2 linked regions of the Alloacidobacterium dinghuense genome follow. The protein of the gene in region 1 interacts with the protein of each later gene in a pairwise test. Links are inferred from orthologs where the notes say so. Each region holds a gene or a part of one and is shown on either strand. Other genes may lie near its edges.

Region 1 (3,776 bases):
CAATCGTTCAGTCTCTCGGGGCTGATGGAATCAGCTGCGGCCGCTATTTTGCTCCGATCCACAAACAGCCGGCATACCAGCAATTTGCTGCTCTGCGTTCGCTTCCAGTCACTGAGTCGCTCAGCACACGGACGGTCGCGCTTCCTTTTTTCAATCGAATTACCGATTCTGAAATCGAATATGTCTGCAGTTCCCTGGTGCATCTGGCAACCACAGCTTCTCTGGAGCAATAGCTATACATGTCGCAATCGAAGTGCGCAGACCTCGTGCATTTCGTTGCTCTCTGAGCGTGCGCTAGACTTAACGGTTGAGTTGCGGCCGGTTGCGTAGCGCGGCGGCAAATATTCTGCGAAAATTATCAGTTGGACAATCAAAGATTATCGCCTGAGTCTAAAGAGAGCCTGGATTACGGTTGCGCTCGCCTCAGATCGATGGATCTTTGCATGTTCCCGGGAAATGGATCCTATGTCTATGAAACTGGCAGTGCCTGTTAGCGCGGACTTTACGGATGAAGTCGCAGAGTGGATTGAGGCTTTCGATCAGGTTGTTGTCGATGAGGGCCCGGAACAAGCAGCAGAGCTGATGGGCGCGCTGCGGCAGCGAGCACGCGAGGCCGGCATCAATACACCTGGCGAAATCCGCACCCCCTACCTCAATACCATCCCCAAACATGACGAAGTGCCGTACCCCGGTGACCGAAACATAGAGCGTCGCGTAGAGAGCCTGATTCGCTGGAACGCCATGGCGATGGTGCATCACCAGAACAAAAAAGATGCCGGTATCGGCGGCCATATTTCGACCTACTCATCCTTGGCGACGCTCTTAGAGGTAGGTTTCAATCACTTCTTTCACGCAAAGTATCCAAGCCACGCGGCGAGCGGGGGGCAAGACCAGCCCGGCGACTTCATCTATTTCCAAGGACACGCTTCACCCGGCGTCTACGCGCGTGCCTATCTGGAAGGCCGCCTGAATGACGATCATCTCAAAAATTTCCGCCACGAATTGCGCGACAAGCCAGGCCTGTCGTCCTACCCCCACCCCTGGCTGATGCCGAATTTCTGGCGTTTCCCGACAGTTTCGATGGGTATCGGTCCGCTGAACGCGATCTATCAGGCGCGTTTTATGCGCTATCTCGAAAACCGCAATCTCATCGAGAAGACCCCGCGCAAAATCTGGGCCTTCGTCGGCGACGGCGAAACAGACGAAGTCGACACTCTTGGTGCAATCTCAGTCGCCTCACGCGAAAAGCTCGACAATCTGGTCTTCGTCGTCAACTGCAACCTGCAGCGCCTCGACGGCCCAGTACGCGGCAATAAGCGGATCATCGACGAGCTCGAAGGCGTCTTCCGCGGCGCTGGCTGGAATGTCATCAAGGTCATCTGGGGCTCGGATTGGGATGTCCTCTTTGAGCGCGATCACAAGGGCCTGCTGCTGAAGCGCATGGAGGAGTGCGTTGACGGCGAATATCAGGCATTCAAAGCCAAGGGCGGCGCATATCTGCGCAAGGAATTCTTCGGCAAGTACCCCGAACTCCTCGAACTCGTCAGCGATATGACCGACGAGCAACTCGCGCGCCTGCATCGCGGTGGCCACGACCCGGTAAAGATTTACAACGCCTACAAGCGCGCCGTCGAGCACCGCGGGGGGCCCACCGTCATCCTCGCCAAGACGGTTAAAGGCTACGGCATGGGTACCACCGAAGCCCGCAATGCAGCGCACCAGGAAAAGAAAATGACCGACGACGCGCTCACCACCTTCGTGAAGCGTTTCGACATCCCCGTTCCAGAAGAGTCCGCCAAGCAGGGTAAGCCCTACAAGCCCGCAGACGACGCGCCGGAGATCCAATACCTGCAAGAGCGCCGCAAGGCGCTCGGCGGATACATGCCGCAGCGCGAAACCCCTGAGCTGAAATTCAAAGCCCCTGAGATCGACTACTACGCCGAGTGGACCGCCGGATCGAAAGGCCGCGCCGTATCCACTACGATGGGTTTTGTCAGCATTCTGCGCCACCTGCTGAAAGATCCTGAGATCGGCAAGCTGATTGTGCCAATCGTTCCCGACGAGGGCCGCACCTTTGGCTTGGAGTCCGCCATCCGCCAGGTTGGCATCTACGCGGCCGAAGGGCAGAAGTACAAGCCGCACGATCTCGACATGCTGCTCTACTACCGTGAAGAGCAGGACGGCCAGATTCTTGAAGAGGGCATTACTGAAGCTGGATCGATGGCCTCCTTCACCGCCGCAGGCACCGCTTACTCCAACTACCGCACGCCGACCATCCCGTTCTACATGTACTACTCGATGTTCGGCTTCCAGCGCGTTGGCGATATGGTGTGGGCGTTCGCTGATTCACGCGGCAAGGGCTTCCTCATGGGAGGCACCGCCGGACGCACCACCATGCTCGGTGAAGGCCTCCAGCATCAGGACGGCCACAGCCACGTCCTCGCCAGCACCGTGCCAACCTGCCTGAGCTACGACCCGGCATACGTCTACGAACTCGCCGCCATTCTGCAGGACGGCATCCGCCGCATGTATCAGGAAAATGAGCCGGTCTTCTACTACATCACCATGTACAACGAAGACTATGCCATGCCGGAAATGCCTGAAGGCGTCCGCGAGGGCATCGTGCGCGGCATCTACAAATTCAAGAGCGCCCCGGAGGGCAAGGCCGCAAAAGCATCTGTAGCCCAGCTCTTTGGCAGCGGCCCTATCCTGAATGAAGCCGTCCGCGCCCAGCAGATTCTCGCCGAAAAATACGGCGTACAGACCGACGTATGGAGCGTGACCAGCTACAACGAACTACGCCGTGAAGCCCTATCCATCGAGCGCTGGAACCGCCTGCACCCGGCAGAAGCGGAAAAGACCCCGTACATCCTGCAAGCCATCAAGGGCGCAAAAGGCCCCATCATCGCAGCGACCGACTACATAAAGTCTGTCCCCGACCAACTCTCACCCTGGCTCGCCGACCGTCTCGTGACACTCGGTACCGACGGCTTCGGACGCAGCGACAACCGTGAGCATCTCCGCGCGCACTTTGAAGTCAACACTGAATCCATCGTCGCCGCCACGCTTTCCAGGCTGGCACGCGACGGCAAATTCGACGCGAAAAAAGCGCAAGCGGCTTTTCAGGAACTAGGAGTGGACACCGAAAAGGTAGACGCAGCCAAAGCCTAGTCGGAAGCTGCTCGTGAAGAGATTGTCATCATGACCCTGAACGGAGTGAAGGGGAAGGATCTGCTTTTTCAGGGCAGCAGCACGAAAAAACCGGGGTCCCCAACGCGCATGATTTTCGCGTGTTGGGGTGGGAAAGCACGAATCTCAGCCAAGGATTGTTGAACACGCGTCCGTCTATTGCGGCGGCTTTTCGCCAGCCTGCTCACGCACCATGTATTCGGCATACCAGTCCGGCCAGTTCTCATCGCGTTTCCCAAGATGCTTCTCGTGTTCACCATGCGCAGCCTCGGCACGCCGTAGCGCCTGCGCCAGATCAGTCGCCGACCCATATGTCGTACTGCCGACGACACGCCCCGGAAGCCGCGTCGTAATCTCCTGGAAGAGCCAGCCGTTGCCGTCCGGATCCTTGAACGAGGCGAAGGAGCAGTAGGTGCGATGCTCTGGATCCGGGCCGCTGACCCGGACGCGACCGAACAAGTAGGGCTCGTCCGGGCCAGAGTACACGCCGTCGTTGTGGAAGACCTCGCTGACCTCAACGCCGTGACTGAGAAATTCGGCGCGAGCTGCAGCGATGTCAGCAACGATCAGGTAAAGGCCCTGGGCCG
Region 2 (3,434 bases), 990 kb from region 1 along the record:
CGTGCAGGGTGTGCATGCCGGGCGTGGGCGGTTGCGGACGGAAGCTGAGCAGATAGAAGTTTGGCACGTCATTGCTGACGGCGGCGAGCCCGTTTTGCAGATCCTTGGCGTTTTTGAAGTGGGCGAACTCGCCGCCAGTGAGCTGGGCAATGGATTCGGCGGTGTTTGTCCGCAGCGCGTTGCGGGCGGCGACGAAGGCCATGGTGGCAAGTCGTACAGGCGGAGCAAGCTGGCTGATGCAGTCGAGGACCTGCTTGCTGTAGTGGCCTTCATATTCGGCATCGGCTCCATCGCGGTTGAAGCAGCCGTGAGTGGGGCCGGGATTATATTGATTGAATTTGGACGCCTCGTGATGGACAGCGGCGTGCGTGCTGGAGAAGGCGAAGGTGTACATGGTGGTGTTGGTATTGCTGATGAGTCGAAGCGCTTCTTCCAGAGTAGTGTCGCTGTCCTGATCTAGGGTTTCGCTGAAGAGAAGAATGGCGTGACGGTAGTTTGCCGGTTGTTGGCGCAGCTGGTTGACGGCGAAGGCTACCCCGTCGAGTATGGCGGCGCCGTTGTCTCCGGGCTGAAGGTTGTTGAGCTGTTTTGCAGCTAGCGTTGTATTTGGCGTGAACGCCTGCAGGATATGCGGTCTACTGTCGAAGCTGACGACGGCGACGAGATGATCAACGTTGCCGACGATGGCATCGATGAGAGCGCCGAGTCCCTGATAGTCATTGATGTGTGCGGTACCGGCTCCTCCGGTCTGGACGACGATGGCGAGAGCGAGCGGCTGTGATCCGGTATCGTCGTCAAGGGTGATGGTTTGGGGGATGCCGTTATCGGTGACGAGGAAGTTATCGGGGGTAAGCTCGTAGACGTTCTTGCCGGATTTTGTTTTGACCTGCACGGGCACCTGTACGAGCGTGGAGCTCACGGTGAGGGTGGTCGTCCCCTGGGGCTGCTGCGCGAGGGCAGGCGTAAGGCCAGGCAAAACCAGCAAGAGGGTGAGGGCGATGCGGGTCATTTCGGAGTCATTGTAAACGCCTGAGTGTTTCTCTGGTTGAGTCTGTGCCTTTCCCACCCTATCGCAAACTACGCGATAGGATGGGGCACCCATTTTCGTGCTGATGCGGAGAAGAAGCAGATCCTTCGCTCTTAGCTCGGGATGACAGCGCAGAGAATGGGTTTACTGTTCCGGCCAGGTTTTGCCGCTGGACCATGTCTTGTCGCCTGAGGTACAGACGGTTTCGAGGGTGCAATCGGCACATTTTGGTTTGCGGGCGATGCAGATCTGGCGGCCGTGGTGGATGATCTCGTGCGAGTAAGCGATCCAGTGATCCTGCGGAATGATCTTCACCAGGTCCTGCTCGACATTTTTCGGTTCGGTGGCCTTGGTGAGATGCAGGCGGCGGGAGATGCGCAGGACGTGCGTGTCGACGACGATGCCTTCGGCGAGGCCGTAGGCTACTCCAAGGACGACGTTGGCGGTTTTGCGGGCTGCTCCGGGGACGGTGGTGAGTTCGGCGAGTGTGCGCGGGACTTTGCCGTCGAAGTCGTTGGTGATCTTTTTGGCTGCGCCGAGGATCGATTTTGCCTTGTTGCGGTAGAAGCCGGTGGAGCGGATGAGTTCTTCGAGCACTGGTTGTGAGGCTTCGGTCATGGCCTTCGGTGTGGGGAACTGGCGGAAGAGCTCGGGCGTGACCATGTTGACGCGCACGTCGGTGCATTGCGCGGATAGGATGGTCGCGACGAGCAACTCCCAGGCGTTGCGGTGATGGAGTGCGCACTCGGCGTTGGGGTAGGTGGCGGCGAGGCGCTTGAGGATTTCGGCTACGCGTTCGGGGGCGAGATCACGCTTGGGGTTGAAGGTGTCTTTGGGTTTTGCGATGGACTTTGGCGGCTTTGCCAGAGCTGCATTCAAGTTGGACTTTTTCGCGGGTGTTTTGGGGGTTGCTTTCTTCGCAGTCATAGGGTCTAGATTGTTTTACCGCAAAGTGTATCGGGAATGCCAAGAAGCCGGAGCCATGCGTATTTTCGGGCAATTACTATGCGAAGCCGGGGATTTTCATGACGCTGCGCTTTTAGATGGAATGAGCGAAGTGAGCAGATCGAGCGTCAGGCACATGGCGGTATCTCGATTGACTTGATAGAAAGAGAACGTGCTGAATAAAGACCAGCAGAAGAAAGAAAGTGCACCCGGACAAAGCAGCGGAGACGGCGGGACTGTTTCTGCCAGGTCAGGCTTCCGTCGAAAGCTGATCAGCGCTTTCATCCTGTTTCATCTGATTGCTATCACTCTTTGGGCTATTCCTTATGACCTGCCTTCCATCGTGGAAGGCAGAGAGATCATCGCGCCTTATATGCGATGGACAGGCCTTTTCCAGCGATGGGATATGTTTGCGCCCAAGCCAATCCTAAAAAACCGGTACCTCAAAGCTGTTGTCATTACGACGCATCACCATATCTATATCTGGAGCTATCCGCGGATGGATCAGCTTGGCTTTGGAGAGCGATATCGTAAGGAGCGATATCGAAAACTTGCCGAGAACTTAACCGAGGATGAGAATCCGCTGTTGCTGGCAGATGTAGTGAACCACATCGCACGTTTCTATAACGATCCTAACGACCCGCCAGAAAAGGTAATTCTGCTGAAGTATGAGACCACGATGAGGCCGTGGTTAGATGATGGAAATGAGCCAGAGCCGAAGCCGGAGGTGCTCTATGAAGATTACATCGATCCGGCGGACCTTCAATGATTCTCGAAAAGATAGCCAGATGGTGGGATTGCTTCTTCTTTAAGCCGGAATCTCCGATTTGCATTGCCGCGTTTCGCATTCTGTATGGCATTTGCGTTGCGGCGACGATCATCCTGTTGCATTCGGATTGGCTGGAGTGGTTTGGCACACATGCCTGGGTTTCCGAGTCAACGATGCATAAGGTGGAACCAGGCATACGGCTGAATCTGTTTGGGCTCTTGCCGCAAAGCGATCGCTGGATCTCTTACTTTTTCTGGCTCGCGCTGCTGTTTTCAGTACTGCTGACGATTGGGTTGTGGACTCGGGTGAGCAGCGTGGCTGTATTTCTTTGCGTCAATTCACTTCAGCAGAGAGCGCTTTTCATGACTCACGGCGGTGATAAGTTTCTGCGTGTTGCCGGGTTCTTTCTTATGTTTGCGCCGGCTGGGGCAGTGCTTTCCGTGGATCATTGGATCCGTTTCCGCAACAGAAAGACCGAGGAAAGGCAGTTGCGGGCGCCCTGGGCGCAACGCATGATCCAATTTGAGCTGGCGTTGCTTTACTTCACTTCGTTCTTGTGGAAGCTGAAGGGAGCGGCGTGGCTCGATGGAACTGCACTCTATTATGTCTTCCACCTCCGCGACATTCAGCGGTTCCCACTGCCCGGCTGGGTTACGAGTATCGCCGTACTGAAAATCGGGAGCAGGCTGACCC

What was found.
Region 2: the proteins of aceE (region 1) and nth interact in binary tests that used the Escherichia coli proteins (3 or more experiments, as listed by UniProt). The link is inferred for Alloacidobacterium dinghuense from one-to-one orthologs.

The regions. Positions count from the first base shown.
Region 1 is NZ_CP060394.1:3,098,654-3,102,429, reverse strand. The notes cover bases 89-3,371. They hold aceE (pyruvate dehydrogenase (acetyl-transferring), homodimeric type), read left to right. Parts: upstream 89-465; coding sequence 466-3,171; downstream 3,172-3,371. Other genes in these bases: H7849_RS12725 (VOC family protein), read right to left, coding at 3,346-3,371; H7849_RS12735 (DegT/DnrJ/EryC1/StrS family aminotransferase), read left to right, coding at 89-233. Also shown: more of H7849_RS12735, read left to right, coding at 1-88; more of H7849_RS12725, read right to left, coding at 3,372-3,776. UniProt on the Escherichia coli protein: Component of the pyruvate dehydrogenase (PDH) complex, that catalyzes the overall conversion of pyruvate to acetyl-CoA and CO(2).
Region 2 is NZ_CP060394.1:2,108,214-2,111,647, reverse strand. What follows is about bases 64-3,004. They hold nth (endonuclease III), read right to left. Parts: upstream 1,955-3,004; coding sequence 1,172-1,954; downstream 64-1,171. Other genes in these bases: H7849_RS08540 (HTTM domain-containing protein), read left to right, coding at 2,738-3,004; H7849_RS08545 (hypothetical protein), read left to right, coding at 2,145-2,741; H7849_RS08555 (VWA domain-containing protein), read right to left, coding at 64-1,009. In the rest of the region: more of H7849_RS08555, read right to left, coding at 1-63; more of H7849_RS08540, read left to right, coding at 3,005-3,434. UniProt on the Escherichia coli protein: DNA repair enzyme that has both DNA N-glycosylase activity and AP-lyase activity. The DNA N-glycosylase activity releases various damaged pyrimidines from DNA by cleaving the N-glycosidic bond, leaving an AP (apurinic/apyrimidinic) site.